Variovorax paradoxus: one gene and its partner. The protein of the gene in region 2 interacts with the protein of the main gene of each other region in a pairwise test. Links are inferred from orthologs where the notes say so. Each region holds a gene or a part of one and is shown on either strand. Other genes may lie near its edges. The genes, in order: AACL56_RS16300 and AACL56_RS18475.

Region 1 (15,170 bases), 400 kb from region 2 along the record:
CCACGATCAGCAGGCTCACCACCATCGCCAGCACGGGCCGGCGGATGAAGATGTCGGTGAAGTTCATGCGGGGCGCCTCACTTTTCCTGCGGCTTCGGGTTCGCGTCGTTGGCCGGCTGGACGCTGTTGTCCACCGTCACGGGCGTGCCGTTCTTCAGCTTGTTCTGGCCGCTGCTGACCACGACCTGGCCGGCCTCCAGCCCCTTGACGATCGAGATCTGGTCGCCGCGTGTCGGGCCGGTCTCCACGAAGACCTGCTGCGCAACGAGCTGCGGCTTGCCCTGTGCGTCGGTGGCGGGTGCGGGCGCAGGCGTTCCGGGCGCAGCCGTTGCACCCGGCTTGGGCGGCTCGGCCTGCTTCACCACGTACACCGTCGAGCCGTACGGGTTGTAGGTCACGGCAGTGGAGGGCAGCGTGAGCCGCTCCTGCGTGCCGCCGATGTCGATCTTCACGTTGGCGAACATGCCCGGCAGCAGTTGCTGCCTGGCGTTGGCCACGGTCGCCTGGATCTGCACGTTGCGCGTGGCGGCATCCACCTTGGGGCTGATCGCATTGATCTTGCCGCTGAAGGCCTGGCCCGGGAAGGTGTCGACCGACAGGTTCACCACCTGGCCCACCTCGAGGCCCGCCAACTGCTGCTGCGGCAGCTGGAAGTCGACATAGATCGGATCGAGCGTCTGCAGCGTGACCAGCTTGTCGCCCGCGTTCACGTACTGGCCCGGGTTCAGGCCCGAGATGCCCAGCCGTCCCGCGAAGGGCGCGCGGATCGACTTCTTCGCCACCAGCGCGGCCTGCTGCTCGACCTGCGCGCGCTTGGCCTTCAGGTCGTTGGTGTCGGCGTCGATCTGCGCCTGGCTCACTGCCTGCACCGCCAGCTGCGCCTGGTCGCGCTTGAGCACCGTGGCGGCCTGCGCGGCGGCGGCTTCGGCCGCGTGCAGCAGCGCGATGTCGGAGTCGGCGTTGAGCTCGACCAGCAGCGCGCCGGCCTTCACGTCCTGGCCCGACTTGAAGTGCACGGTGCGCACCAGGCCGGCCACTTCGGTGCCGAGGTCGGCGCCGCGCACCGGGTTCAGCGTGCCGACGGCAGTGAACTGCGACTGCCACTGCATCTTCTGCACCTCGACCGTGGACACGGTCTGCGGGCCGGGCTTGGGCACGGCCGCGATCAGCGCGCGGATCTGCAGGAACTTGCCGAGCGCGAGCACGGCGACCAGCAGCAGCACGCAGCCGATCATGATGATCATTCTCCGGGTCATAGGTAGGCTTTTCTTGGAGTTTTGGGAGGAGGTGTTCAGTTGCTGGAGCCGGATGGCGCGGGCGCCTGCGATGCGGCGGGCAGCCCCGGCGCGATCGCAGCGTCGGCCAGCGCGCCGCGGTTCCACCAGCCGCCGCCGAGCGCCTGGAAGAGGGCGGCCGTGTCGGCGTACCGCACGGCCTGCGCCTGCACCAGCGCCGTGTGTGTCTGCAGCCAGGCCTGCTGCGCGGTGAGCAGCGTCACGTAGCTCACCGCACCCGCGCGGAACTGCGCGGTCGACAGGTCGAGCGATTGCCTGGCCAGCGATTCGGCGGTGGCTTGGGTCTGCAACGCGACGGCATCGATTTCGAGCGCGCGCAGCGCGTCGGCCACGTTCTGGAATGCGCCCAGCACCGTGTTGCGGTATTGCGCGGCGGCCGAGTCATAGGCGGCCACCGCCGCGCGCTGCTGCGCACGCAGGGCGCCGCCGTTGAAGATCGGCTGCGCGAGCCCGGCGCCCACGTTCCACAGCGTGCTCGGCCCGGTGAAAAGATCGCGTGCGCGCAGCGACGTGTTGCCGTAGCTCGCGCTGAGCTGAAGCTGCGGATACAGGTTGGCCGTGGCCACACCCACCGCGGCGCTCGCCTGGTGCAGCTGCGCCTCGCTGGCCCGCACGTCGGGCCGCTGGCGCGCCAGCTCCGAGGGCAGCGACAGCGGCAGCGCCTCGGGCAGCGAGAGGCTCGCCAGGTCGAACTCGGGCAGGCCTGCTTCCGACGGCAGCCGGCCCGCGAACACGGCGAGCTGGTGGCGCGTCTGCGCGAGGGCCTTTTCGAGCGGAGGCAAGGTCGCCTGCGTCTGCGCCACCTGCGTGCGCTGCTGCAGCACGATCGACTTCGGAATGGCGCCGGTGTCGAACTGCTTTTCGATCACGCCGAGCTGGTCGCTCTGTGCCTGCAGCACCTCGCGCGCGGCCTGCAACTGTGCGCGCAGCGATGCTTCGCGGATGGCCGTAGTGACCAGGTTCGATGTGAGCGTGAGGTACACCGCCTCGACCTGGTAGCGCTGCGCTTCCACCGCGGCCTGTGCGCCTTCGACCTGTCGGCGCGCGCCGCCGAACACATCGAGGTCGTAGCTCACGTTGACCGAGGCGTTGTAGAGCGTCAGCAGCTGTCCGCCCGCCACCCTGGTGCTGACTTCGGAGGCGCGCTCGCGTTGTACGCCGAGCTGCGCCGACACCTGCGGCCACAGCAGGTTGCCCGACTTGGCGTCGTACGTGGCCTCCGCCTGGCGCAGCGCGGCCTGCGCCGATGCCAGCGTGGGACTCTGCGCGAGCGAGGCGCGGATCAGCCGGTCGAGCGGTTCCGAATGGAACACCTCCCACCACTGCGCCGGAATGTCCCGGCCCGGCACCAGCGCCTGCGCCTGGCCGCCCGGCACGTCCGATTGCGCCGTGCGCGCGGGCATCGGCGCCGGCGTGTAGTCCGCGCCCTGTGCGCCGGCCGGAAGCTCGGGCGTCTTGAAGTCCGGCCCGACCGCACACGCGCCCAGCAACAACGTTGCGCCGAGCAACGCGCCGTGGATCGCGAATGTGGCGGACCCTGCGATTCGCCGGCGCACAGGCGCCTCGCGCGATGAACAGGGTGGGTTCTCCGGCGCAGTGTGGTGTCGATTTGGCATGGGGCAGCGTTGTACACCCGGAACGGCCCGAGTGCCTGAGTTGTTTCTGAATGTCGCCGCTCGCGTCTCATCGCGCGAGCGAAATGCGACGAAGCCGGCAGACCGCGGCGCCAAGTGCAGCGCCAAGGCGCCAACCGCACGACGACCTCATTCCAGAAACACCAAGGAACCGGCTTTGCCGGGCCTTCGGTGTTGCCCCCGGTAGGGGGAAGGAGCAGCGACACGAAGTGCGCGAATCCTGGGGGCGAGCCAGGAACACCAAGGAACCGGCTTCGCCGGGCCTTAGGTGTTGCCCCCGGTAGGGGGAAGGAGAAGCGACACGAAGTGCGCGAATCCTGGGGGCGAGTCCAGAAACACCAAGGAACCGGCTCTGCCGGGCCTTAGGTGTTGCCCCCGGTAGGTGGAAGGAGAAGCGACACGAAGTGCGCGAATCCTGGGGGCGAGCCAGGAACACCAAGGAACCGGCTCTGCCGGGCCTTAGGTGTTGCCCCCGGTAGGGGGAAGGAGCAGCGACACGAAGTGCGCGAATCCTGGGGGCGAGTCCAGAAACACCAAGGAACCGGCTTCGCCGGGCCTTAGGTGTTGCCCCCGGTAGGGGGAAGGAGAAGCGACACGAAGTGTGCGCAGCCTGGGGGCGAGCAAAAATCTCGAAAAAAAAGCCCGCACGAAGGCGGGCTGGAAGGTGACCTGCTGGAGGAGGGAGGATCAGAGGATGCAGGCCACAGGGAGAAACTTGAATATCGCTCCCTAACCTGCACGCAACCTGACCTCCCTAGAATTTGCCGATGGTTTTCTACGATCCCGATTACGCACCGGACGCGTTCGAAGTCCGCGTGTCGGAACTGCTCGTGGCCACGCCCGACGGTTCCGACGAACTCATCGACGATTCGATCTCCGAAGTCCTGCGCATGGTGCTCGAGCACCTGCGCATGGATGTGGTCTTCGTGTCCGAATTCACCGAGGGCCGCCGCGTGTTCCGGCGTGTCGAGACCCGGCCCGAAGCGCGGGTGATCGAGCCCGGTCAGTCTGCGCCGCTGGAGGAGTCGTTCTGCCAGCGCGTGGTCGATGGCCGGCTTCCGCGAATGGTGAACGACGTGGCGGCGCTGTCGTCGTTCGACGAACTGCCGCGCACCGGATTTCCCGTCGGCGCACACCTGAGCACCCCCATCGTGCTGGACGACGGCCGCGTCTACGGCACCTTCTGCTGCTTCAGCTTCGCGCCCAACGAGCAGCTGACGCAGCGCGACCTGAAGAAGCTGGAAGTGTCGGCGCAGCTCGCAGCCAAGAAGATCAACCAGCGCCGCGCGAAAGACGCCGAGATGGCAATGGCAGGCTGGACGCTGGCACCGCACGAAGCGCCGCCGCGCGGACGCTGACGTCCGCCGGGTTCACCGAACCCGGCCCGCGCTGGTCAGTCTTCGTCTTCCCACTTGCCCACCACGGTGCCCAGCACCGTGAACGGCAGGCGGATCGGCTCGTGCTTCGGATTGAGCGGCAGCAGCCAGCGCCGCCCGTCCTCGTTCTTGAACACCTTGCAGGTGACTTCGCCGGTGTCGTCGATGCGCGCCACCACGCGCTCGCCGTCTTCGGGGGTCTTCAGCTGCGTGTCGACGAAGATGATCGAGCCCGAGCGGTAGCTCTTGAGCAGTCCATGGTCCGCGGTCATGCTGTCACCCCGGATGCGCAGTGCGTAGGTGTCGAGGCTGTGGTGTGCGATGCACGGGATCCAGCGCTCGGGCTGCGCCTGCTGCGACGACGTGCGGTCATGCCACTCGGCGGCGTCTTCCCAGGTGATGAGCGGCACCGTGTTGGGCGTGCGCGGGTTGAACGACGGCACATGCGGCGGCACGTGAAGCACGCGGTACGCCCCGTGCGGTTCGTTGGCGCTGTCGCGCGACAGGCGTACCTGATCCTCGTCCCACGGCGCCGGGCCGTCGCCGGTGTCGAGCCAGTTCGGATCGACGCGGTAGACGCGGGCCAGTGCCAGCACGCTCATCGACCGGGTCGTGTCGCCCCGCTCGATCTTCGAGATGTTCGATTGCTTGACGCCAGAGGCGGCTTCAGCCTGCTTCTGCGTCATCTTGGCGAATTTACGCGCTGCTTTGGCTCGGGTCCCTATGTTCTCCATCGGCCGAATTTAAGCCCAGATGAATATTCTGAATGGACTCTAGAATATTAGAAAAAGGGAGTGCATGCCATGAAGCCACGCGAGTTGGTGCTGGCGCTGAGAGCCATGGGGCTCACGCAAAAGCAGATCGAGAAAAAGACCGGAATACCCCAGCCGACGGTCAGCAAGATCGGGCTGGGCCGGGTCAATGATGTCATGTCGCGCCATTACGTGGCGCTGCTGCAGGCCTACGAGGCGCAGGTCAAGGAAACACCCGTGCCGCAACCGCCGCTTGCCGGCGGCACGGTGCCTCATGACTGACGCGTGCTCCGTCGCGCGACGCCGGGCCTCTGGCTCGACCGCGCCCTGTGCGCGGTGCTGGCGCTGCTGTCCATCGGGGCGTTGATCGCCGGCTGGGTGGCCGGGCATCCGGCCATTGCCGGGGGCGGCTGCTTCGGGCTGGCGTGCGCCGGATGGGCTGCGCAGGTGCTGTTCGACCGTGAGGCGCTCAGGCGCTCGGCGGCGGTACGGTCCGCGATCAGATCGGGTCGGGCGGTTCGAGGGCGAGCGTCGCGCTGACGCGCACGCAGTCCTTGATGTGCTGCTCGCCCAGCGCGCGCAAGGCTGCATAGCCGAGTGCCGCGGAGACGAGTTGCCCGGCCACGGGTACGTACTTGGTCGCCTGCTTGGCGGTCAGGCGGATGCCTGCGTGCTTTGCCAGCCGGATCAGCAGGTCGCGCGTGACGATCCGGCCGACCAGCAGGGCGCCCAGCGTCGTGGCCGCCTTCTGGATGCGCTCGCGCTGGTGCGGCGCGAGCTTCTCGACCTGGGTGACGGAGAGGCCGAACTCGGCGCTGATCTGCGGCACCAGCCGCGACAGCAGCGCCGCGTCGGCCATCCAGTCGACGCCGGGCAGGGGCACGGCGCTTGCGGCCGCGGCCATCAGCGCCTTGCGGGTGATGAGCTTGCGGCTGCGGTGGACGGCGGCAATGAGCTTCTCGTCACCGCGGGCCAGTTCGATCGCTGAAGGCATCCGGTGCGTCTCCGGCCAAGGGTTTCGCGGCCTCAGGCCGCGAGCGCTTCCAGCTGGTCCGACAGGGCCAGCCAGCGTTCTTCGAGACGGCCGATTTCGTCGTTGAGCGCCTTCAGCCGCTTGCCGACCTCAGCGATCTCGGCGGGCGGCAGCGACTGCGCCAGCCGGGCCTCGAGCGCGGTGCGCTCCGTGCCGGCCGCGGCCAGGCGTTCGTCGATCTGGGCGATCTCGCGCTTGATCGGCTTGGCCTGGTCGTTGCGCTGCTGGCGCTCCTGCGCGTCCTGCTTGCGCTGTTGCGGCGCGGCGGGCGCTGCAACCGGGGCGGCCGCAGCCGCTGCCGCGGCGTCGGCGGCCTCGCGCACCGCGACCTTGGCTTCCTCGCGCAGGCGCTTGGCTTCGTCGAGCAGGTAGCGCTGGTAGTCGTCGAGGTCGCCGTCGAAGTCGCCGACCACGCCGCGGCCGACCAGCCAGAACTCGTCGCACACCGAGCGCAGCAGCGCACGGTCGTGGCTCACCAGCATCAGCGTGCCTTCGAATTCGTTGAGCGCCACTGCGAGGGCCTCGCGGGTGGCCAGGTCCAGGTGGTTGGTGGGCTCGTCGAGCAACAGCAGGTTGGGGCGCTGCCACACCATCATGGCGAGCACGAGGCGCGCCTTTTCGCCGCCGCTCATGGTGCCCACGGGCTGCTTGACCATGTCGCCGCTGAAGTTGAAGCTGCCAAGGAAGCCGCGCAGGGCCTGCTCGCCGGTGGCTTCCCTGGCGTTGCTGCCGAGTTCGCGCGCCATGCGCACCATGTGCTCGAGCGGGGTGTCCTGGGGGCGCAGCACGTCGAGTTCCTGCTGCGCGAAGTAGCCGATGTTCAGGCCCTTGCCTTCGGTCACCTGGCCGGCCAGCGCGCCCATCTCGCGTGCGATGGTCTTCACCAGCGTCGACTTGCCCTGGCCGTTGGCGCCCAGGATGCCGATGCGCTGGCCCGCCAGCACCGAGCGGCTGACGCCGCGCAGGATGGTCTTGGGTTCTTCGTTCTCCACCAGGTAGCCGAAGCTCGCATTGGCGATCGACAGCATCGGATTCGGGATGTTTCCCGGCTCCTTGAACTCGAAGGTGAAGTCGGCTTCCGCCAGCAGCGGCGCCACCTTCTCCATGCGCTCCAGCGCCTTGACCCGGCTCTGCGCCTGCTTGGCCTTGCTGGCCTTGGCCTTGAAGCGGTCGATGAACTTCTGCAGGTGGGCGATCTTGTCCTGCTGCTTGCTGAAGGCCTGCTGCTGCTGCTCCATCTGCAGCGCGCGCATGTCCTCGAACTTGCTGTAGTTGCCGCCGTAGCGCGTGAGCTGCGCGTTGACGATGTGCAGGGTGACGTCGGTCACGGCGTCGAGGAACTCGCGGTCGTGGCTGATGACGATCATGGTCCCGGCGTACTTCTGCAGCCAGGCTTCGAGCCAGACCAGCGCGTCCAGGTCCAGGTGGTTGGTCGGTTCGTCGAGCAGCAGCAGGTCGCTCGGGCACATCAGCGCGCGCGCCAGTTGCAGGCGCATGCGCCAGCCGCCGGAGAAGCTGTTGACGGGTTCCTCGAGTTCGTGCGACTTGAAGCCCAGACCGAGGATCAGCGCCTGCGCGCGCGGCACGGCGTCGTGCTCGCCGGCGTCGGCCAGGTCGGTGTAGGCGTGCGCCAGCTCCATCCCGATGTCGGCGTCGTCCGGGTTCTCGGCGTAGGCGGCCTCGATGGTCGCGAGCTTCTCGCGCAACTCGGCCAGGCGGGTGTCGCCGCCCACCACGAAGGCGGTGGCCGATTCGTCCGTTTCGGGCATGTTCTGCGCCACCTGGGCCATGCGCCACTGCCTGGGCACCGAGAAATCGCCGCCGTCTTCGTGCAGCGTGCCGTTGAGCAGGGCGAACAGGGTCGACTTGCCGGCGCCGTTGCGACCCACCAGGCCGACCTTCTCGCCGGGGTTGAGGATGACGGTGGCGCCGTCGAGCAGGACCTTGGCGCTGCGGCGAAGAATGACGTTTTTGAGAGTGATCATGAAAGAGGAACCGTAGGGGCGATTATCCCGCCCGGCCCATCCGGCTTGGCGAAAAGGGGCAAAGGCAGGGGGACATGGCCCGGAAACTGGAAATCGCAGCCAATGGCTGCGAGAAAGCGGCGGAAGAAGCGAAGCGGCCCGGCGGGTGCCGCTAACGCACGCCAGCGCCGGCCACGAGGGTGGCCATGGCGGCCAGGGCGTCCCGCGTCACGAGCAGGACCTGGTCCTCGCCTGCCGAGGTCTCGAGCCAGACCACCTCGAGCTGCGGGAAAGCCGCCTCGAAATGATCGCGCTCGTTGCCGATCTCGAGCACCAGCACCGCCCGTTCGCCCATTCGCGAAGGCGCATCGGCGAACAACCGTCGCACGAAATCCATGCCGTCGGCGCCACCGGCCAGCGCCAGTTCGGGCTCGGCGAGGTATTCGGCGGGCAGCGCTGCCATGCTCGCGCTGTTCACGTAGGGCGGGTTGCACAGCACCAGGTCGTAGGGGCCGGGCAGGTTCGCGAGACCGTCCGATTCGATCAGCTTCACACGCGCGTCCAGCGCGTGGCGCGTGACGTTGATGGCGGCGACTTCCAGGGCCTCGACCGACAGGTCGGCCGCGTCCACGCTGACCTCGGGGTAGGTCAGCGCAGCCAGCACCGCGAGGCTGCCGTTGCCGGTGCACAGGTCGAGCACGCGCTGCGTGTGCTCGCCCAGCCAGTAATCGATGCTGCCATCGGCGATCAGCTCGGCGATGAAGCTGCGCGGCACGATGGCGCGCTCGTCCACGTAGAACGACACGCCCTGCAGCCAGGCCTCCTTCGTGAGATAGGCGGCCGGCTTGCGCGTGGCGATGCGCTCGGCGACGAGCGCGTCGACCTTGCCGGCGTCGGCGGGCGAAACGGGCGTATCCGCCACGCCGTCCAGGTCGTCCAGCGGGAGCTTGAGGCGCCACAGCACGAGCCATGCCGCTTCGTCGAAGGCGTTGGCCGTGCCGTGCCCGAAAGCCACGCCGGCGTCTTCGAGCCGCTTCGCGCCGGCCTCGATGAGTTCGATGACGGTGCTCATGCGCCCACCGCAGCGAGCGATGCGTCCAGTTGCTTGAGCGTGCGCACGTAGATGTTCTTCAGGGTCTCGATCTCCGCCACGTCGATGTGCTCGTCGATCTTGTGGATGCTCGCGTTGACAGGGCCGAGTTCCACCACCTGGCTGCAGATCTTGGCGATGAAGCGCGCGTCACTGGTGCCGCCGCTGGTCGACAGCTCGGTCTCGATGCCTGTCTCCTCGCGGATCGCACCCTGCACGGCCGCGACGAGTTCGCCCGGCGTGGTCAGGAAGGGCAGGCCGCCGACGGTCCACGCCAGCGTGTAGTCGACCTGGTGCGCGTCGAGCACCGCGTGCACGCGCTGCTGCAGCGACTCAGGCGTGGACTCGGTCGAGAAGCGGAAGTTGAAATCGATCACCGCACTGCCCGGAATCACGTTGCTCGCGCCCGTGCCCGAGTGGAAGTTGCTGACCTGCCAGCTGGTCGGCTGGAACCAGGCGTTGCCCGCGTCCCAGCCGCCGGCCGTGTTGATGGCCACCAGTTCGGCCAGCGCGGGCGCCACCGAATGCACCGGGTTCTTTGCCAGGTGCGGGTAGGCGATGTGGCCCTGAACGCCCTTGACCGTGAGCTTGCCGCTCATGGTGCCGCGGCGGCCGTTCTTGATCATGTCGCCGCAGCGCTCGACGGCGGTCGGTTCGCCGACGATGCAGTAGTCGATCTTCTCGCCGCGGGCGGCCAGCGCATTGCACACGATGACGGTACCGTCCACGCCGGGCCCTTCCTCGTCGCTGGTGAGCAGCAGCGCGAGCGTGAGCTGCGGGTCGGGCACGGCCAGCAGGAACTCCTCGATCGAGACGACGAACGCCGCCACCGAGGTCTTCATGTCGCACGCGCCGCGGCCGTACAGCTTGCCGTCGCGGTGCGTGGGGGTGAACGGATGGCTGGTCCACTGCTCGACGGGACCGGTGGGCACCACGTCGGTGTGGCCGGCGAACACCAGGGTCTTGGTGGCCTTGCCGGAGGCGGGGCGGCGCACGGCCCAGAGGTTGGTCACGCGGAAGTCTGCCGGTCCGCTCTCGATGGTTTCCAGCGCGAAGCCCAGCTGCGACAGCCGCTCGCCCAGGATCTGCTGGCAGCCCGCGTCGTCAGGGGTGACGGACGGGCGCGAGATGAGTTGTTCGGCGAGCTGGAGCGTACGGGACATGGCAGGGAGTGGAGTAGGGCTCTTCCAGGAACGCCACGGAACCGGCCTTGCCGGCCCGCTGGCGTTGCCCCGGGGCAAGGGGCCGGCGGAGCCTGGGAGAAAGTCAGAATTTGACGTCGAGCGTGATGTCGGTGAAGGTGGGCTCGTCGAACTGGTCGGTCAGCTGGCGGTCGTCGACCTGCTGCTTGGGCGCGGCGCGGTTCTGCAGGCGCCACATCAGGTTGGTGGGCGAATCGGCCTGCGAGAGGCCTTCCTCGCGGCTCACGCGGTCTTCGGTGATGAGGCGGGCGATGTCTTCCTCGAAGGTCTGCGAGCCTTCGGCCATCGACTTTTCCATGGCCTCCTTGACGCCGGAGAAGTCGCCTTTCTCGATCAGCTCGGCCACCAGCGCGGTGTTGAGCATGACCTCGAACGCCGGCACGCGTGCGCCCACCGGCGTGCGCAGCAGCCGCTGCGACACGATGGCGCGCAGTGCGCCGCCCAGGTCGCCCAGCAGCGTGGGACGCACCTCGACGGGGTAGAAGCTCAGGATGCGGTTCAGTGCGCGGTAGCTGTTGTTGGCGTGCAGCGTGGCCACGCACAGGTGGCCCGACTGCGCGTACGCGATGGCGGCGGACATGGTGTCGCGGTCGCGGATCTCGCCGATCTGGATCACGTCGGGCGCCTGGCGCAGCGCGTTCTTCAGCGCCGTCTGCAGAGAGCCGGTGTCGCTGCCCACGTCGCGCTGGTTCACCACCGACTTCTTGTTGGTGTAGGTGAACTCGATCGGCTCCTCGACGGTGAGGATGTGGCCGCTGGCGTGCTCGTTGCGATAGTCGATCATCGAGGCCAGCGTGGTGGTCTTGCCGGCACCCGTGGCGCCCACCATCAGGATCAGCCCGCGCTTTTCCATGATGAGCGTCTTCAGGATGTCGGGCAGGTTCAGCTCCGCAAATCCCGGAATGGTCGCGGCGATGTGCCGCACCACCACCGCATAGGTGCCGCGCTGGCGCATGGCGCTGAGGCGGTAGTTGCCGGCGCCCTCCAGGGCGACGGCCATGTTGAGTTCGCCCGTGCTTTCCAGTTCCTGGATGCGTGCGGCGGGCACCACTTCGGACAGCAGCGCCAGCGGCGCGGAGGGCGGCAGCACCTGCGCATTGATGGGCACGCAGTTGCCGTTGATCCGGATGAGCACCGGGGAGTGTGCCGAGAGGTAGATGTCCGAGGCCTTGCGCTCGGCCATCAAACGAAGAATCCGCTCCATCATGTTCATCGGTCTCTCTCCTCGGGTGCTCTTTGAATCATTCTTGCGCCGCGCGCGGCCCCTGGTCTTCGCGGGTAATGCCGCGGAACCGGCTTTGCCGGGCCGCAGGCGTTGCCCCCAGCAAGGGGGTGTGCGAAGCGACGCGAAGTGCGCGCGGCATGGGGGGTATCAGGCTCAGTCGCGCAGCAGGTCGTTCAGGCTGGTCTTGGAGCGCGTCTGCGCGTCGACCGTCTTCACGATGACCGCGGCGTAGGTGCTGTAGTCCTGGCCCGACTTGGTCTTCTTGGGCAGGCTGCCGCTGATGACCACGCTGCCGGCCGGCACGCGGCCGTAGGAGATCTCGCCGGTGTCGCGGTTGAAGATCGGGGTGCTCTGGCCGAGGTACACGCCCATGCCGAGCACGGAGTTCTCTTCGACGATCACGCCTTCGACCACTTCCGAGCGTGCGCCGATGAAGCAGTTGTCCTCGATGATGGTCGGGTTGGCCTGCAGGGGCTCGAGCACGCCGCCCAGGCCCACGCCGCCCGACAGGTGCACGTTGGCGCCGACCTGCGCGCACGAACCCACGGTGGCCCAGGTGTCGACCATGGAGCCTTCGCCCACGTAGGCGCCGATGTTCACGTACGAGGGCATCAGGATCGCGCCCTTGGCGATGAAGCTGCCGCGGCGGGCCACGGCCGGCGGCACGATGCGCACGCCCGATTCCTTGAGCTCGTTGGCCGACAGGTGCGAGAACTTGGTCGGCACCTTGTCGTAGAAGCCGAGCGAGCCGGCCTGCATCTGCTCGTTGTCCTTCAGGCGGAACGACAGCAGCACGGCCTTCTTGACCCACTGGTGCACCGTCCACTGGCCGACGCCTTCGCGGGTGGCCACGCGCAGCTTGCCGTTGTTGAGCTCGGTGATCACGTGCTCGACGGCGTCGCGCACTTCGGCGGGCGCGGCGGAGACCGAGATGTTGGCGCGGTCTTCCCACGCGGCGTCGATGATTTGTTGCAGTTGCTGGGTCATGGAGAAAGTCTCGGGTGAAAAATGGGTGCGCCCCGATGGGGCGCGGGGACTGGGGCCGCGGAAGCCGTTACCTGCCGTCCTTGACGAAGCGGACGATGCGCCCGGCGGCCTCCACGCATTCGGCCGTCTCGGCCACCAGCGCCATTCGGATGCGGCCCCGGCCGGGGTTCGGGCTGTGGGAGGTGTCGCGCGCCAGATAGCTCCCCGGCAGGACCGTGACATTGTATTGAGCGTAGAGCGAACGGGCGAAGGCTTCGTCGTCGCCAGCCCACACTTCGGGCACGCCGGCCCAGAGGTAGAAACTGGCGTCGGGCAGGCGCACGTCGAGCACCGGCTCGAGCAGCGGCGTCACGGCCGCGAACTTGGCGCGGTACATGGCGCGGTTCTCGATCACGTGGGCCTCGTCGCCCCACGCGGCGATGCTGGCCGCGGCCACGGTGCCGCTCATGGCGCTGCCGTGGTAGGTGCGGTAGAGCAGGAATTTCTTGACGATCGCCGCGTCGCCGGCCACGAAGCCGCTGCGCAGGCCGGGCACGTTGCTGCGCTTGGACAGCGAGGTGAGCGCGATCAGGTTTTTGAAGTCGGGCCGGCCGAGCTTCACCGAAGCTTCCAGGCCGCTGAGCGGAGGCTCGTCGCGGAAGTAGATCTCGCTGTAGCACTCGTCGGCCGCGATCACGAAGCCGTGGCGGTCGGACAGCGCGAACAGCTTCTTCCACTCGTCCAGCGGCATCACGGCGCCGGTCGGGTTTCCCGGCGAACAAACGAACACGAGCTGCGTGCGGGCCCAGACGTCGTCGGGCACGCTGTCCCAGTCGACCGCGAAGTTGCGCGCGGGCACGCTCGGCACGTAATACGGCTCCGCGCCCGAGAGCAGGGCGGCGCCCTCGTAGATCTGATAGAACGGATTGGGCGAGATCACCACTGGCGCCGGCGAGACGGTCGGGTCGACCACGGTCTGCGCCAGCGAGAACAGCGCCTCGCGCGAGCCGTTGACCGGCAGCACCTGCGTGGCCGGGTCGAGCGCGAGGCGGTAGCGCGACTGGAGCCAGTCGGTGAAGGCGCTGCGCAGTTTGAGGTCGCCGGCGGTGGCCGGGTAGGCGGCCAGCGCGCCGAGGCTGGCGCTCAGGGCTTCCTTGATGAACGCGGGCGTCGCGTGCTTGGGCTCGCCGATGCCCAGGCTGATGGCAGGGAACTCGGGGTTGGGCGTGACGCCCGCGAACAGTTGCTTCAGCCGCTCGAAGGGATAGGGCTGCAACCTGGAGAGCAAGGGATTCATGCCCGGGATTATCGGCGACGGGGTGGCCGCTTCATGACGGGGCTCACGGCGCCGGCGACATCGCCTCGATCGTGCGCTCGACCAGCGCACGCAGCCGCGCAAGGCGCCGCAGGTCGCGGTGATAGCCCAGCCACACTTCGCGCCCCGGCGGCGGCTCGCCGAGGTCCACGCGGCCGATGCCGGGCGTGGCATCGCCCAATGCCACCGGTAGCACCGCGAGGCCGATGCCCTCGGCGCACAGGCGGGCTTGGGCCGAGCGGTTGTTGCTGCCGAAGGCGGTGCGGGCGTTCGGCAGCATGCGACGCAGCCACGCCACGTCGGGAAAGTCGCGGTAGGCGCTGTCGAGGGTGACGAGCGCGCTGCCCGCGCCGTCGCCGGCACGGGGATGCGGCTGGCCGGCGGCGGCATACAGCGCGTAGTCCATATGCAGCAGCTTGCGCTGGATGATGTACGGCTCCTCGAAGGGCTGGATGCGAAACACCAGGTCCGCTTCGCGGCGCGCGAGGTTCAGCAGGCGTGCGTCGGTCAGCAGCTCGATGCTCACGCGCGGGTGCTCGCGCAGGAAGCCCGCCAGGAGCGGCGAGAGCACGTGCACGCCGAACCAGTCGGACGACGACACGCGCAGCATGCCCTCGAGCTGTTGCCCGCTGCCCGCTAGCTCGCGCTGGAACGCCAGCGCTTGTTCCTCCATGCGCTCGGCATGCCCGAGCACCGATTCGCCTTCGGCCGTGAGCACGAAGCCGTCGCTGGTGCGCTGGAACAGCGTGAGCGACAGCGCGGCCTCGAGGGCCTTCAGGCGGCGGCCCATCGTCGGCTGCGACATGCCGGTCTGCCGCGCGGCGCCCATCAGCGTGCCGCTGCGGGCGATGGCAAGAAACACCCGAACGTCGCTCCATTCCATGCGAGTGGCCGGCGGTTCTTGGAGGGATTCATTCATTTATGAATGATACGACTGCAGTTTTGTCAATTTACTTGCAATTGTGTTGATTGAAGAATCGAGCCATTCATTCACCTTGCAAGGAAATCCAGCCATGACGAACTCTTCGACTTCTCCCCGCACCATGCGCGCCGCCGTCCTCGATGCCGCCGGCCAGCCCTTCCGCATCGCCCGGCTCGATCGCCCCGTGGCGGCTGCAGGCGAGGTGCTGGTTCGCATCCATGCCAGCGGCGTGAACCCGCTGGACACCAAGATCCGCGCCGGCCAGGCCGCCCACGCACAACAGCCGCTGCCCGCGGTTCTTGGCATGGACCTCGCGGGCGTGGTCGAGGCGGTCGGCCCCGGTGTGACGAAGTTCAGGCGCGGCGACGAGGTCTACGGCATGGCCGGCGGCATCGG
Region 2 (15,748 bases):
TTCCACGACGGCCAATTGGTCACGCGCACGCGCGACCACTCGTACGTGCAGGTGCTGATCGACCGTGGCGAGATCACCGAGGCCGAGGCCAACGTGCATCCCCAAGGCAATATCCTGCTGGGCTGCCTGGGCATGGCGACCACACCGCCGCCGGTCGATCCGTACTACATCCCCAAACTGCAGGCCGGCGACCTGCTGATGGCGTGCAGCGACGGACTCTGGCACTACTTCAGCCCGGGCGAGATGGCGAGCGTGCTCTACTCCCAGCCGCCGCGCGACGCGGTCGAGATCCTGGTGGGCGAGGCGCGCCGTCGCGCCCGCGGCACCGGCGACAACATTTCGATCGCCGTCCTGAAGCTCGACGCGCTTCCGTCCCCAGCCAACCCAGCCAACGGCTGAAACAGCGAAAAGCGCCCACCGGGCTGGTGTTTCAGCGGGCAGGTGCCGACGCTGCCGGCGCGGGCGGCGGCAGCGGCGCACCGCGTGGCTTGTCCCGGTTCGCATTCTGGCGTTCGCGATTGGCCCTGTGCTCATCGGCGCGACGCTGCCTTTCCTGGAAGCGGTTGACGGCGGCGGGCGCGTCGGCCTGGCGCTGGGCGGCCTTGGCTTGCTCGTTCGCGTGGGCCTGCTGCTTCGACTGGAACTGGCGCTCGCGTTCGGCGGCCTCGTTCGCGGTGGCAGCCCGGCTGGCGGCGTGGTCGGCGGCGCGCTGCTCGCGATCCTTCTGGTTCTGCACCGACTGCTGCTGCTTCTCCGGAGCGTCCACGGATCGCTGCGTGGCCGCCTTCTGGTCGAGCTTCTGCAGTTCGGCCGCGCCGCTGCGCTGCCGCTGGATGTCGTTGATCGCGGTTTCCTGCCGCTTGATGTTGTCGGTATCCTTGCGTCGGCGGCTGCGGCTCTCGCGCAGGCAGTCTTCCACCGCGAACTTCTTGTAGCAGGCCGCGCGCTCGTCCACGAATCGCTTCTCGACGACCTCGCGCTCGGCGGACAGCCTGCGCTTTTCCGCGTCGAGGTCGGCATTGCCCGCAGCGGCGTTCGACTGCGCCCACAGCGGAAGGCTGGCCAACGTCATGAGCAGGGCAAGGGCGATTTTTTTCATGTGAGTCGGGTATCGACGATGCGGCGTTCCAGGGCAAGGAATTCGCTCGACTGCATTTCGGTGAGCCGGGAAACCGTGCGCGGAAACTCGTGCGACAGCGGCCCCTCGGTGTACAACGCCTCGGGCGGAACCTCGGCCGACATGATGAGCTTGCAGCGCCGGTCGTACAAGACATCCACCAGCCATGTGAAACGGCGTGCTTCCGAAGCCATGCGCACCGGCATGTGCGGCACGTCGGACAGCAGCACCGTATGGAACTGGCTGGCGATCTCGAGGTAGTCGTTCTGCGAACGCGGGCCGCCGCACAGTGTCTTGAAATCGAACCAGACCACGCCGCCGGCCTTGCGGCGCGCGCGGATCTCGCGCTGCTCGATGTGCAGGACGGGGTTTTCGTCGGCCGTTTCAGCCAGCTTGTCGAAGGCCTTGCGCATTTCCTTCTCGGCCGAAGCGTCGTTCGGCGTGAGGTACATGCGCAGTTGCTCGAGCGTGCGGCGCCGGTAGTCGGTGCCGTTGTCCACGCTCAGTACTTCGAGCTTCTCGTTCAGAAGCGCGATGGCGGGCAGGATGCGGTCGCGGTGCAGCCCGCCCGGATACAGATCGTCGGGCTTGAAGTTCGAGGTGGTGACGAAACCCACGCCGTTCTCGAACAGCGACACCAGCAACCGATGAAGAATCATCGCGTCGGTGATGTCGGCCACATGGAACTCGTCGAAGCAGATCAGCTTGTAGCGCTTGGAAATGCGCAGGCCGAGTTCGTCGAGCGGATTGACCGTGCCCTGCAGTTCGCGAAGTTCACGGTGTACTTCGCGCATGAACTCGTGGAAGTGCAGGCGCGTCTTGCGCCGCAGCGGCACGGCGTTGAAGAACAGGTCCATCAGGAAGCTCTTGCCCCGCCCGACGCCACCGTACATGTAGACGCCGCGGGGAAGCTCCGGACGGTTGATGAACTTCTTCAGCGCGTTCGAGCGCTGGGACTTGTAGTCGGCCCACTCCCGCGCGCAGCGGTCCAGTGCCTCCACGGCACGCATCTGCGCGGGATCGCTGCGGAACCCGCGCGCAGCGAGTTCCGCCTCATAGGCCTGTTTGACGCCGGTCAAGAGATCGAGAGGATCAGAAGTTCAGCGTGCGCTTGTCCACGGCGAGTGCCGCTTCCTTCGTGGCTTCCGACAGCGACGGGTGCGCGTGGCAGATGCGCGCGATGTCCTCGGCGCTGGCCTTGAACTCCATCGCCACGACGGCTTCGGAGATCAGCTCGCTCACCTGCGGGCCCACCATGTGCACGCCCAGGATCTCGTCGGTCGCGGCGTCGGCCAGGAACTTGACCATGCCGGTCGTGTCACCCAGCGCGCGTGCGCGGCCGTTGGCCAGGAACGGGAAGCTGCCGGCCTTGTAAGCGCGGCCTTCGGCCTTGAGCTGCTGCTCGGTCTGGCCGACCCACGCGATCTCGGGGTGCGTGTAGATCACCCACGGGATCGTGTTGAAGTTGACATGGCCGTGCTGGCCGGCAATGCGCTCGGCCACGGCAACGCCCTCTTCCTCGGCCTTGTGCGCCAGCATCGGGCCACGCACCACATCGCCGATCGCCCAGACGTTGGGCAGGTTGGTCTTGCACTCGCCGTCGACGTTGATCGCACCGCGTTCGTCGAGCGCAAGGCCCACGGCTTCGGGGTTCAAGCCGATGGTGTTGGGCACGCGGCCGATCGACACGATCAGCTTGTCGACGTCGAGCGTCTGCGCTTCGCCCTTGGCGTTGGTCCAGGCGATCGACACGCCCTTCTTGCCCGACTTGATCTCGCCGACCTTCACGCCGAGTTCGATCTTCAGGCCCTGCTTGTCGAAAGCCTTCTTGGCTTCCTTGGCGATCTGCTCGTCCACCGCGCCCAGGAAGGTCGGCAGTGCTTCCAGCACCGTGACTTCCGAACCGAGGCGGCGCCACACCGAACCCATTTCGAGGCCGATGACGCCCGAGCCGATCAGCGCGAGCTTCTTGGGCACCGCGCCCATGCGCAGCGCGCCGTCGTTCGACAGGATGTTCTCTTCATCGAATGCCGCCCCCGGCAGCGCGCGGGCATTGGAGCCCGTGGCCACGATGATGTGCTTGCCGACGATGGTTTCCTCGGCGGCGCCAGCCACTTTGATCTCGTAGCCGCCTTCGGCAGCCTTCACGAACGAGCCGCGGCCGTGGAACGACGAAATCTTGTTCTTCTTGAACAGGTAGGTGATGCCGTCGTTGTTCTGCTTCACGACCTGGTCCTTGCGGGCCAGCATCTTGGCGATGTCGAGCGACAGGCCCGACACGTTGATGCCGTGGTCCGCGAAGCCGTGGCCGGCGTGCTCGAAATGCTCCGACGATTGCAGCAGCGCCTTCGAGGGGATGCAGCCGACGTTGGTGCAGGTGCCGCCGAGGGCCGGCCCGCCCTTGGCGTTCTTCCACTCGTCGATGCAGGCCACGTTGAAGCCGAGCTGCGCGGCGCGAATGGCGGCGATGTAGCCGCCGGGGCCGCCGCCGATGACGATGACGTCGAATTGTTTGCTCATGAGGTTTCCGTTTCAGTTGGCGCGCGCGCCACTGGATGGGCGTCCTTCGCGGACACCGCGGAACCGGCTTTGCCGGGCCGCAGGTGTCGCCCCCTCGAAGGGGGTTGGCGAAGCGACACGAAGTGCGCGCAGCCTGGGGGTGGATCAGATGCCGGTCAGATGTCGAACAGCAGGCGCGACGGGTCTTCCAGCGCTTCCTTCATGGCGACCAGGCCCAGCACGGCTTCGCGGCCGTCGATGATGCGGTGGTCGTAGCTCATGGCCAGGTAGTTCATCGGACGGATCACGATCTGGCCGTTTTCCACCACGGCGCGGTCCTTGGTGGCGTGCACGCCCAGGATGGCCGACTGGGGCGGGTTGATGATCGGGGTCGAGAGCATCGAGCCGAAGGTGCCGCCGTTGGAGATGGAGAACGTGCCGCCGGTCATTTCCTCGATGCCCAGCTTGCCGTCCTGTGCCTTCTTGCCGAACTCGGCAATCTTCTTCTCGATGTCGGCGAAGCTCATCTGGTCGGCATTGCGCAGGATGGGCACTACCAGGCCGCGCGGCGAACCGACGGCGATACCGATGTCGAAGTAGCCGTGGTACAGGATGTCGTTGCCGTCGACCGAGGCGTTGATCACCGGGTACTTCTTCAGTGCGTGCACGGCGGCCTTCACGAAGAAGGACATGAAGCCGAGCTTGACGCCGTGTTCCTTGGTGAAGCTGTCCTGGAAGCGCTTGCGCAGTTCCATGACGGGCGCCATGTTCACTTCGTTGAAGGTCGTGAGGATGGCGTTGGTCGACTGCGACTGGATCAGGCGCTCGGCGATGCGGGCGCGCAGGCGGCTCATCGGCACGCGCTGTTCCGGACGCTCGCCCAGGTCGGGCGCGCCGGCCGGTGCGCTCACTTGCGGCAGCGCGGGCTTGGCAGCCGGCGTGGCAACGGTGGCAGCCGCAGCGGGCTTCGCGCCCGAAGCGACCGCGCCGAGCACGTCGCCCTTGGTGACACGGCCGTCCTTGCCGGTGCCGGCCACGTCGCCGGTCTTCAGGTTGTTGTCGGCCAGCAGCTTGGCGGCAGCGGGCATGGCCACGTCGGCCTTCGAGCCGCCGGCGGCGGCCGCAGCCGCAGCCGCCGGAGCAGGTGCTGCTGCGGGAGCCGCTGCAGCGGCGGGCGCCGCGGCGGGAGCAGCCGCGCCTGCCTTGCCTTCGGTGTCGATCTTGGCGATCAGCTGGTCGGCAACCACCGTGGCGCCGTCGGGCTGCACGATTTCGGCGAGCACGCCGGCCGAGGGAGCGGGCACTTCGAGCACGACCTTGTCGGTCTCGATCTCGATCAGGATTTCATCGACGGCGACGGCTTCGCCGGCCTTCTTCTTCCAGGTGAGCATGGTGGCTTCGGCCACCGATTCGGAAAGCTGGGGGACTTTGACTTCTACGATAGACATTTGGAGTGAGCTCCGTTTTGTTCTTGAGGGTGTTCGTGTGAAAGGGAACGGGTTTTACTTGGTCAGCACGAAGCCCTTGAGCTTGCCGAACGCGCCATCCACGAGCGCCTTCTGCTGTTCCTGGTGCAGGTGCGAGTAGCCCACTGCCGGCGATGCCGAGGCGGCACGGCCGGAATAGCCGAGCTTCTGGCCTTCCTGCATGTTTTCGTGGATGTAGTGCTGCACGAAGAACCAGGCGCCCTGGTTCTGCGGCTCGTCCTGGCACCACACCACGTCGACGAGGTTGGGGTACTTCTTGATCTCGGCGGCGAAGGCCTTGTGCGGGAACGGATACAGCTGCTCGACGCGGATGATCGCCACATCTTCGTCGCCGCGTTCCTCGCGCTTCTTGGCCAGGTCGTAGTAGACCTTGCCCGAGCAAGCGATCAGGCGCTTGACCTTCTCGGCCTTGAGGGCCTTGCTTTCCGGGATCACGGTCTGGAAGCTGCCCTTGGTGAACTCGGCCAGCGGCGACGTGGCGTCCTTGTTGCGCAGCAGCGACTTGGGCGTCAGGATGATCAGCGGCTTGCGCAGGTTGCGCACCATCTGGCGGCGCAGCACGTGGAAGATCTGGCTGGCCGTGGTCGGCTGGACCACCTGCATGTTGGTGTCGGCGCTCAGCTGCATGAAGCGTTCCAGGCGTGCCGAGCTGTGCTCGGGGCCCTGGCCTTCGTAGCCGTGCGGCAGCATCATGGTCAGGCCGTTGACCCGGCCCCACTTCACTTCGCCCGAGGCGATGAACTGGTCGATCACCACCTGTGCGCCGTTCACGAAGTCGCCGAACTGGGCTTCCCAGATCACGAGCGTGTTCGGGTCGTTCGAGGCGTAGCCGTATTCGAACGCGAGCACGGCTTCTTCGGACAGGATCGAGTCGATCACGACGAACGGCGCCTGGTTGTCGGCCACGTTCTGCAGCGGCGTATAGGTGCCGGTGTCGAACTTCTCGCGGTTCTGGTCGTGCAGCACGGCGTGGCGGTGCGTGAACGTGCCGCGACCCGAGTCTTCGCCCGACAGGCGGACCGGATAGCCGCTGGCCACCAGCGACGCGAATGCCATGTGCTCGCCCATGCCCCAGTCGATGTTGACGTCGCCACGGCCCATGGCCGCGCGGTCGTCCAGCACCTTCTTCACGAGCGGGTGCACCGTGAAGCCTTCGGGCACGGTGGTGATCTTCTCGGCCAGGCGCTTCCACTCGGTGGACGGGATGGCGGTGTCGCCCGCGTCGGTCCACTTCTTGTTGAGGTACGGGCTCCAGTCGACGGCGTACTTGCTCTTGAAATTCGTGAGGACCGGGTCGACCGTGTTCTTGCCTTCGTCGAAGGCGGCGCGCTGCGCCTTGACCATGTCGTCGCCGAGCGTCTCGCCCAGGCCTTGGGCGGCCAGCTTGTCGGCGTACAGCTTGCGCGTGCCGGGGTGGGCCGCGATCTTCTTGTACATCAGGGGCTGGGTCAGCGAGGGGGTGTCCTGCTCGTTGTGGCCCAGCTTGCGGAAGCAGATGATGTCCACGACCACGTCCTTCTGGAATTCCATGCGGAACTCGAGCGCGATCTGGGTGGCCAGCACCACGGCTTCGGGATCGTCGCCGTTGACGTGCAGCACCGGCGCTTCGATCATCTTGACGATGTCCGAGCAGTACAGCGTCGAGCGGCTGTCGCGCGGGTCGCTGGTGGTGAAGCCGATCTGGTTGTTGATGACGATGTGCACCGTGCCGCCGGTGGAGTAGCCACGGGTCTCGGCCAGCGCCAGCGTTTCCATCACGACGCCCTGGCCTGCGAAGGCGGCGTCGCCGTGCACGATCACGGGCAGCACCTGCTTGCCCAGCGGATCGCCGCGGCGGTCCATGCGCGCACGCACCGAGCCCTCGACCACGGGGTTGACGATCTCGAGGTGCGAAGGGTTGAACGCGAGACTCAGGTGAACCGGGCCGCCGGGGGTGGTCACGTCCGAGCTGAAGCCCTGGTGGTACTTCACGTCGCCGCTGGGGAGGTCTTCGGGGGCGGTGTGGTCGAACTCGGCGAACAGGTCGGCCGGCATCTTGCCCAGCGAGTTCACGAGCACATTCAGGCGGCCGCGGTGGGCCATGCCGATCACGATTTCCTGCACGCCCTTGGCGCCGGCCTGGTTGATCAGCTCGTCCATCGAGACGATGAAGCTCTCGCCGCCTTCGAGCGAGAAGCGCTTCTGGCCGACGTACTTGGTGTGCAGGAAGCGCTCGAGACCTTCGGCGGCCGTCAGGCGGCTGAGCACGTGCTTCTTCTGCTCGGCGCTCAGCTTGGGGTTGGTGCGGGCGCTTTCGAGCCGCTGCTGCCACCAGCGCTTGTGGTTCTGGTCGGTGGTGTACATGTACTCGGCACCGATCGTGCCGCAGTACGTTTCGCGCAACGCGTTGAGCAGGTCGCGCAGGGACATCGTGTCCTTGCCGAAGAACGTGTTGCTGGTGTTGAACACCGTCTCGAGGTCGGCGTCGGAGAAGCCGTAGAACGAGGGTTCGAGCTCGGGAATGGCGGGACGCTCGGCGCGCTTGAGCGGGTCGAGGTCGGCCCAGCGGGCGCCGACGTTGCGGTACGCGGCAATCAGCTGCTGGACTGCCGTGCGCTTGCGGCCGAGTTCGGAGTCGGCGCCGCTGGCCACCACGACCTTGGTCGTGCCCTGCTTTGCGCGTTCGGCGAAAGCGTTGATGACGGGCTGGTGGGGAACGTCGCGGGTGCTGGAGCCGTCAGCGGCGGGGACATTCTGGAGCGCATCGAAATACGAGCGCCAGTTGTCGGGCACGCTGCCGGGGTTTGCGAGGTAGTTCTCGTACATCTCTTCGACATAGGGCGCGTTGCCGCCGAAGAGGTAGGTGTTGCCTTGATAGGCTGTATACGCCGTGGGCGTCGATGAATCGCTCATGATCCGCTGACCTTCGCTTCCCTTGAGGAAGCACTAGCTGGTTTAAGAAACCTTCCGCGACACGGCTGAACCGGTTGGCGGATGCGACTGTGGCTGGGGAAGGGCCTGAGTACCTTGGCATTGTGCCACGCCAACCATATGACGGGTCAGCAGGGACATGCAACCCCCATCGGGGAGATCTCACTGTCGACTTAGTAACTGTTTGATCTGCTGCAGCGTCGAGGGGTCGTCGATGGTGGTCAGGTCGCCCGGGTCGCGCTGTTCGCAAACGGCCTGGATGGCGCGGCGCAGCAATTTGCCGCTGCGGGTCTTGGGCAGGCCGTTCACGAAGCGCACGCGGGCCGGCCGGGCCAGCGCGCCAAGCTGGTCGGCCACCACTTTCATGATTTCGCCCTCCAGCTTGAGCGCCGCGTCGGCGTCGGCCGCGGCCTTGCCGTCCCTGGTCACCACGAAGGCCATGGCGACCTGGCCCTTGAGCGCATCGGCCACGCCAACCACCGCCACTTCGGCGACGTTGGCATGGCCGGAGATGCTTTCCTCGATCTCACGCGTGCCGAGCCGGTGGCCCGCCACGTTGATGACGTCGTCGGTGCGCCCGAGGATGTAGAAGTAGCCGTCCTCGTCCCGGATGCCCCAGTCGAAGGTGGAATAGACCATCTTGCCAGGCACGGTCTTCCAGTAGGTGTTGACGAACCGCGCATCGTCCTTCCACACGGTCTGCATGAAACCCGGCGGCGTCGGCCCCTCGACCACGACCACGCCCTTCTCGTTCGCGCCGGTCAGTTCCTCGCCGGTCGATTCGTGCAGGATCCTGATGCGGTAGCCGTACATCGGCACGCCCGGGCTGCCGAACTTGCTGGCCTTGGGCTCCACGCCGTTGGCGATCGTGATCATCGGCCAGCCCGATTCGGTCTGCCAGTAGTTGTCGATGACAGGCACGCCCAGCCCGTCGCTGATCCAGCGCGCCGTGGGCTCGTCGAGCGGCTCGCCGGCCAGGAACAGCGCGCGCAGGCTCGAGAGGTCGTACTTCTTCAGCAGCGCCGGGTCCTGCTTCTTGAGCACGCGCACCGCCGTGGGCGCGCTGAACATCACTGTCACTTTGTATTTCTCGACCAGCCGCCACCAGATGCCGCCGTCGGGCTGCCGGTCGATGCCCTGCGTGGGCAGCCCCTCGTACATGATGGTGGCCATGCCCGCGATGAGCGGCCCGTAGACGATGTAGCTGTGGCCCACCACCCAGCCGATGTCGCTGGTGGAGAAGTAGGTCTCGCCGGGCCGGCCGTCGAAGATGTGCTTCATGCTCGCGGCCAGTGCCACCGCGTAGCCGCCCACGTCGCGCTGCACGCCCTTGGGCTTGCCGGTGGTGCCGCTGGTGTAGATGGTGTAGCTGATGTCGGTGGACGCCAGCCAGGTGCATGGCACCTTGGCGTCCAGATGCTTCTGCCGCAGCTCGCTGGCCAGATGGTCGCGCCCCGCCACCAGTTCCATGGCAGCCAGGCCGCGGTCGCTCAGCAGGACCGCCGCCGGCTTGTGCGACGACAGGCGGATCGCCTCGTCGAGCAGCGGCTTGTACGCGAGCACCTTGCCGCCTCGCGCGCCGGCATCGGCACTCACGATCACCTTGGGTTCTGCGTCCTCGATGCGGGTGGCCAGCGAGCCGCTGGCAAAGCCGCCGAACACCACACAATGGATCGCGCCGATGCGCGCGCAGGCCAGCATGGCGAAGGCGGCCTCGGGAATCATCGGCATGTAGATGAGCACGCGGTCGCCCTTGCCCACGCCGAGCGCCATCAGGCTCGCCGCGGTGCGCTGCACCTCGGCGTGCAGTTCGGCAAAGCTGTAGCTCTGCTCGACGCCGGTCTCGGTGGAAACGAAGATCAGCGCCGGCTGGTCGCCCCGATCGGCCAGGTGCCGGTCGACGGCGTTGTGGCACAGGTTCGTCGTGCCGCCGACGAACCAGCGCGCAAACGGTGGATTGCTGTCGTCCAGGACCTGGGTGGCGGGGGGCTGCCAGTCGATCAGCCTGGCCTGCTCGGCCCAGAAGGCCTCGGGCGCGTCGACGGACCGGCGATAGAACTCTTCGTAACTGCTCATCTGGGCTTGTCTCCTGATGTCTGTATTCAGCTTCAGCTGCCTCGCTGAAACTGAATTCATAATTATGGAGACCGATCTTGCAGCAAGCTGACGCCAGGTACAACCCGGTTCAGTCCCTGCGCCCAGCGCCTTCGGTTCAGCGGATCAGTGCCTGCAGGTCGCGGAACGCCGGGTGCTCGGCGGTGCGCAGCCACTCGAAGCCGACCATCTCGGTGGTCACGAGCTCGGCGCCCGCCCCCGCCAGCCGGTCGAACGCAGCATCGCGATTGCGCTCGGTGCGCGAACTGCAGGCGTCGGTGACGACCCACACCTCGAACTCGTCTTCCAGCAGGTCGAGCGCAGTCTGCAACAGGCAGACATGGGCCTCGCAGCCGGCGATGACGATGGTGTTGCGCTCTTCTGCGGCGGCCTGCGGCTTCTGCAGGTGCTTGGGCAGGCTGCGGGCATTGCCTTGCGGTGCGGCCTTGGCCGGCGCGCGCAGCCATTCGCCGAGGCCTTCCTCGACGCCGCTGAAATGCATCTTCGCGAGCGTCTTGCGGCACAGCGCGCGGATGTCGGGCAGGTTCTCGCCGAGCTTCGACGGGTTCTGTTCGGTGCCCCAGACCGGCACGTCGACCATCGCCGCCATCTTGCCGAGGCGCACCGCGTTCGCTGCCACGGCCTCGTTCTCGAAGATGGCCGGCATCAGGCGGGCCTGGTAGTCGACCAGCACGAGTTGGGAACGCGAGGCGTCGAGGAGCATGGTTTTTTCTTTCTGAGGGGAGCCGGATTGACGGGTTAGACCGTACCACCGAACAAATCGATCGATGCTCCAATTATCGAACCGACGGTCGCCCACGGCCGCAGCCCCTGGAGACACTCACGATGAACGCCCCGCTTCCCTCCGCGTCGCTCATGTCCGGCGCCGACTACCGCGAATCCCTGCGCCGCTACCAGCCCACGGTGTTCGTGGACGGCCGCCGCGTCGAGAGCGTGGCCGACGAGCCCGCCTTCCAGCCCGGTATCAATGCCATCGCCCTCACCTACGACTACGCGCTCAAGCAGGCGCACGAGCCGCTCATGACCGCCGTGCAGCACACCAGCGGCAAGCGGGTGAACCGGCTGTCCCATCTCAATGCGAGCGCCGGCGACCTGCTCAACAAGCTCGAGGCCGTGCGGCTGGTGTGCCAGGAAACCGGCTGCGCCCAGCGCTACCTGACGCACGACGCGCTCAACGCCATCGCCCAGGTGTCGGCGCGCATCGACGACGCCCGCGGCAGCACCGAGCACACCGCCCGCTTTCACGAGTACCTGCACCGCGTGCAGGACCAGGACCTCACGCTCGGCGTGGCCATGACCGACGCCAAGGGCGACCGCAGCCGGCGTCCGCACGAGCAGGCCAACGTCGACAGCTACCTGCACGTGGTGGAGCGCAACACGCGCGGCATCGTCATCTCGGGCACAAAGGCCATCGTGACGGGTGCACCCTACGTGCACGAGCTGCTGGTCATGCCCTGCCGCAACATGGGCAAGGAGGATGCCGACTTCGCCGTCTGCTGCGCCGTGCCGCTGGACGCGCCGGGCCTCACCATCGTTGCGCGCCCGGCGGGCCGGCCCGGCGAGAAGCTCGAGCACGGCGACGCGCTGTTCAGCCGCAAGTACGGCCAGAGCACCGGCGTGTGCATGTTCGACAAGGTGTTCGTGCCGTGGGAGCGGGTGTTCTACGCGGGCGACAACGGGACCTGGGAGCACTCCGGCCACCTGACCTACAGCTACGCCACGCACCACCGCCACAGCTGCATCGGCGCGCGGGCGGGCTTCGGCGACCTGCTGATCGGCGCCGGCGCGCTGATGTGCGAGGCCAACGGCTTCGACCCGGGCAAGGAAAGCCACCTGCGCGAGCAGATGGTCGAACTCATCACCATCACCGAAAGCTTCTTCGCCTGCGGCGTGGCGGCCAGCGTTTACGGCAAGGCGGACGAGCACTGCGAGGTGTTCATGCCCGACCCGGTGTTCAGCAACATCGGCAAGCTGCTGCTGGCCACGAAGATCTACGACATGCACCGCATTGCGCACTATGTGAGCGGCGGGTTGATCGTCACCCTGCCCGGTCCCGACGAAGACCACAACCCCGAGACCGCCGCACGCCTGTCGGACGTGCTGCGCGCCAACCCGGCCATTCCCTACGAACAGCGCATCGAAACGGCGCGCTTCATCGAAGACCTCACGGCCGGCTACCAGGGCGGCTGGTACAGCGTTATCAGCCTGCATGGCGGCGGATCGCCGGCCGCCATGAAGCAGGAGATCTGGCGCAACTACCCGGTCGGCTCGAAGGTGGAACTGGTCGAGCGCATCCTGGAGCGCGGCATCGCCGCCGACGGCTCGCCGGCCGCCGCGCCGCACGACCCGGCCCGCGCCATCACCCGCAACCGCCAGCCCGGCAAGTGCTGCGACACCGGCTGTACGACAACGGGACGGCCGGTGATGGTCGACCTGCCAGCATCGAGGCACGCCTAGGAACTGTCGCGTCAACACCGAAGGCGGCCTGCTTGCGAGGCGATCCGGCGGGGCGGACCACAGCCGCCCGTCGGCGCCCTTCTGGTTCGCGAGCACGCACGACGCCGCGCGCTCCCTGAGCATTGATTCACGGGCCGCGCCGCACTTCGCACCCCTTGCACCGCGTGCACAGGCCCTAGACTGCGGCGGATGAAGCTCCTTTTGTCGAAACGGCTGCGCCTGGCGGCGCTGGGCGTGGCCGCCGCCGCGCTCCTTCTCACCGCATGCGGCGGCATGCGCAAGACCACGACACCGCTGGCGACCTCGCTCGAGAAAAGCGGATGCATGCGCAATGCCGACACGCTGCTGGTGATGCTGCCCGGTGCGTATTCGACACCCGAAGAATTCGAGCGCGAAGGGTTCGTGCGCGCCGTGCAGGACAACCGCGTCGCAGCCGACGTGATGCTGGTCGACGCTCACCTGGGCTACTACAACGACAGGACCATCCTCGAGCGCCTCGACGCCGACGTCGTAGCGCCAGCGCGCAGCCAGGGCTACCGTCGCATATGGCTTGTCGGGATCTCCGTCGGCGGCTTCGGCAGCCTGCTCTACGCGCAGACGCATCCCGGCGCGCTGGCCGGCGTGGTGACGATCGCGCCGTACCTCGGCGAACGGGTGCTGGGCAGCGACATCGCCAACGCCGGAGGCCTCGGGGCCTGGAAGGGGCCTTTGGGTGAGCCATCCGGTGGCAATCCACGCACGCCGAATGAGACCCAACTGTGGCAATGGCTGCGCGGCTACGTGGGCTTCACGCAGACGGCGGACGCGAGGCCCCCGCTCTATCTGGGCTACGCCACTGACGATCGCTTCGCCTTCAGCCACCGCCTCCTGGCGGCGGCCTTGCCGCCGGAACGCGTCTTTACGACCGAAGGCGGCCACGACTGGCCTGAGTGGACACGCCTGTGGCGGCGCATGCTGCCGACGCTGCCGCTGCCGGGCTGCCCCGGCTGAGGCTTCAGTTCGGCTTCAGGCGCAGCAGCTTGCCGTCGGCCTCGTCGGTGAGCACGTAGAGCAGCCCGTCGGGGCCCTGCTTCACGTCACGGATGCGCGCGCGGCCGTCGGCCAGCAGCTTGTGCTCCGCCACCACCTTGCCGCCCTTGAGCTCGATGCGGTCGAGATACCCGAACTTCAGCGAACCGATGAAAAGGTTGCCCTTCCAGGCCGCGCCGTACCTGTCGCTGGTCAGGAACGCCATGCCGGACGGCGCGATCGACGGCACCCAGTAATGCAGCGGCTGCTCCATCCCGTCCTTCGCGGTGATGCCGTCGCCGATCTTCCCGCCGCCGTAGTTCTCGCCGTAGGTGATCACCGGCCAGCCGTAGTTTCGGCCCGCCAGCGGAATGTTGATTTCGTCGCCGCCTTGCGGGCCGTGCTCGTTCATCCAGAAGCGGCCGTCGGGGCCGAGCGTAGCGCCCTGCCCGTTGCGGTGACCGTAGCTCCAGATCTCGGGCAGCGCACCGGCCTTTCCAACGAAGGGGTTGTCCGCGGGCACCGAGCCGTCCTTGGCGATGCGGATCACCTTGCCGAGATGGTTGTCGAGCTTCTGCGCGTCCTCCTTGCGGCTGAAGCGCTCGCCCAAGGTGAGAAACAGCGTGCCGTCGCGCGCCTCGACGATGCGGCAGCCGAAGTGGTTCCGGCTTGCGACCTTGGGTTTCTGGCTGAAGATGACCTTGAGCGCTTCGAGCTTCGTGCCGTCCGCAGAGAGGGTGGCGCGTGCGAGCGCAGTGCTGTTAGCGGAGCCGGCTGCGTCGGCCTCGGAAAAGCAGAAATACAGGGTTCGGTTCTTCTCGAAGGCAGAGTCGCCCAGAACGTCGAGCAGGCCGCCCTGCCCGCCCGCAGCGATGCTGGGCAAGCCCGCGATGGGCGCACCGACCGTGCCGTCGGCGGCGACCAGTCGCATGCGGCCGGGTCTCTCGGTGACGATGAAACGGCCACCCGGCACGAACGCAATGCCCCATGGGTTTTCGAGGCCGGTTGCGATGGTCTCCGGCGTGCCCTGGGCGCTCGCAATACTGAAGAAACCGGTTCCGGCAGCGCCCAGAAACATGCTCAAGGCGATAACAGGCCACTTGGCTCGATTCATGACTTTTCCGGTGGGTTAGAGCGAACTTGGCGAAAGATAGCAACCAGGCACAGATCGAGGGCCAATCCACCCACCGCAAAAAAACACTTCCGCAACCAACCGCTTATGGTCAATAAACGTCCACCGTTACATTTTTTCTCCGGCCCGATCAAAAATCTCAATGTGAATCAATGACTTACAGAGACTTTTGCTAATTCTTTTTAAATTGACATAACCGCGCGTCATCAATATCCTACGCGCCATGCGTTTTTTCGTCCTACCCGCGTCTCTCCTATTTGCCGTAGCTGTCCATGCAGCCCCTCAACAGGATAAAACCGATGACGAGTTGGCACGCCTGCTGGCCGACAAGGGCCTGATCGGGCAGCTCAAGCAGGTCCGCCAGACCGTCACCGAACGTACGTCGGATCTGGTAGTTACCGCAATCGGCTTCCTCGGCGTGCCGTACCGCCGCGGCGGCAACACCGCCGAATCGGGCTTCGACTGCAGCGGCTTCGTCCGCGCCATGTACAACCAGACGGTCGGCCACATGCTTCCGCGTCGCGCCGAAGAACAGGCAGCTGCCACCGAAAAGATCGACGCCAGCCAGCTCAAGCCCGGCGACCTCGTGTTCTTCAACACCATGCGCCGCGCTTTCAGCCACGTTGGCATCTATGTCGGCGAAGGCAAGTTCATCCACTCTCCCCGCACTGGCGCGCAGGTTCGCGTGGAAGACATGAACGGCAGCTACTGGCAACGCCGCTTCGACGGCGCCCGCCGCGTTCTCGGCGGCCCGACGGACGAAGTCAAGGCCGCAGCCGTCGCCAACCTGCCCAGCACAGGCAACTGACCGCTCCGCAGCGCAGTCTCCGGAACAAAAAAATCCCGCCAAGGCGGGATTTTTTTATGGGCGCTCGGCAAGCGCCCCCAGGGTTCGATCAGCTCTTCTTCGCAGGCGGCAGATCGGTACAGGTGCCGTGAGCCACTTCCGCCGCCATGCCGATGCTTTCGCCCAGCGTCGGGTGCGGGTGAATGGTCTTGCCGATGTCGATCTCGTCCGCACCC

The links.
Region 1: the proteins of AACL56_RS18475 (region 2) and AACL56_RS16300 interact in binary tests that used the Escherichia coli proteins (3 or more experiments, as listed by UniProt). The link is inferred for Variovorax paradoxus from one-to-one orthologs.

What each region holds. Positions count from the first base shown.
Region 1 is NZ_LR743507.1:3,562,825-3,577,994, reverse strand. Bases 5,580-8,471 are described here. They hold AACL56_RS16300 (ABC-F family ATP-binding cassette domain-containing protein), read right to left. Parts: upstream 8,076-8,471; coding sequence 6,084-8,075; downstream 5,580-6,083. Other genes in these bases: prmB (50S ribosomal protein L3 N(5)-glutamine methyltransferase), read right to left, coding at 8,227-8,471; AACL56_RS16305 (hypothetical protein), read right to left, coding at 5,580-6,051. Outside these bases: AACL56_RS16335 (efflux RND transporter permease subunit), read right to left, coding at 1-67; AACL56_RS16330 (efflux RND transporter periplasmic adaptor subunit), read right to left, coding at 78-1,244; AACL56_RS16325 (efflux transporter outer membrane subunit), read right to left, coding at 1,292-2,803; AACL56_RS16320 (GAF domain-containing protein), read left to right, coding at 3,697-4,287; AACL56_RS16315 (helix-turn-helix domain-containing protein), read right to left, coding at 4,323-5,039; AACL56_RS16310 (helix-turn-helix domain-containing protein), read left to right, coding at 5,109-5,339; more of AACL56_RS16305, read right to left, coding at 5,557-5,579; more of prmB, read right to left, coding at 8,472-9,126; dapE (succinyl-diaminopimelate desuccinylase), read right to left, coding at 9,123-10,307; AACL56_RS16285 (PilT/PilU family type 4a pilus ATPase), read right to left, coding at 10,411-11,559; dapD (2,3,4,5-tetrahydropyridine-2,6-dicarboxylate N-succinyltransferase), read right to left, coding at 11,725-12,558; dapC (succinyldiaminopimelate transaminase), read right to left, coding at 12,626-13,834; AACL56_RS16270 (LysR family transcriptional regulator), read right to left, coding at 13,878-14,771; AACL56_RS16265 (zinc-dependent alcohol dehydrogenase family protein), read left to right, coding at 14,866-15,170. UniProt on the Escherichia coli protein: Genetic data indicate it may be involved in ribosome assembly or function.
Region 2 is NZ_LR743507.1:3,965,861-3,981,608, forward strand. The notes cover bases 4,919-8,388. They hold AACL56_RS18475 (2-oxoglutarate dehydrogenase E1 component), read right to left. Parts: upstream 7,996-8,388; coding sequence 5,119-7,995; downstream 4,919-5,118. Other genes in these bases: odhB (2-oxoglutarate dehydrogenase complex dihydrolipoyllysine-residue succinyltransferase), read right to left, coding at 4,919-5,064; AACL56_RS18480 (propionate--CoA ligase), read right to left, coding at 8,176-8,388. In the rest of the region: AACL56_RS18450 (PP2C family protein-serine/threonine phosphatase), read left to right, coding at 1-399; AACL56_RS18455 (hypothetical protein), read right to left, coding at 431-1,099; cell division protein ZapE, read right to left, coding at 1,096-2,196; lpdA (dihydrolipoyl dehydrogenase), read right to left, coding at 2,210-3,637; more of odhB, read right to left, coding at 3,793-4,918; more of AACL56_RS18480, read right to left, coding at 8,389-10,149; AACL56_RS18485 (isochorismatase family protein), read right to left, coding at 10,226-10,831; AACL56_RS18490 (4-hydroxyphenylacetate 3-hydroxylase family protein), read left to right, coding at 10,954-12,585; AACL56_RS18495 (alpha/beta hydrolase), read left to right, coding at 12,775-13,575; AACL56_RS18500 (PQQ-dependent sugar dehydrogenase), read right to left, coding at 13,580-14,671; AACL56_RS18505 (C40 family peptidase), read left to right, coding at 14,949-15,533; lpdA (dihydrolipoyl dehydrogenase), read right to left, coding at 15,622-15,748. UniProt on the Escherichia coli protein: E1 component of the 2-oxoglutarate dehydrogenase (OGDH) complex which catalyzes the decarboxylation of 2-oxoglutarate, the first step in the conversion of 2-oxoglutarate to succinyl-CoA and CO(2).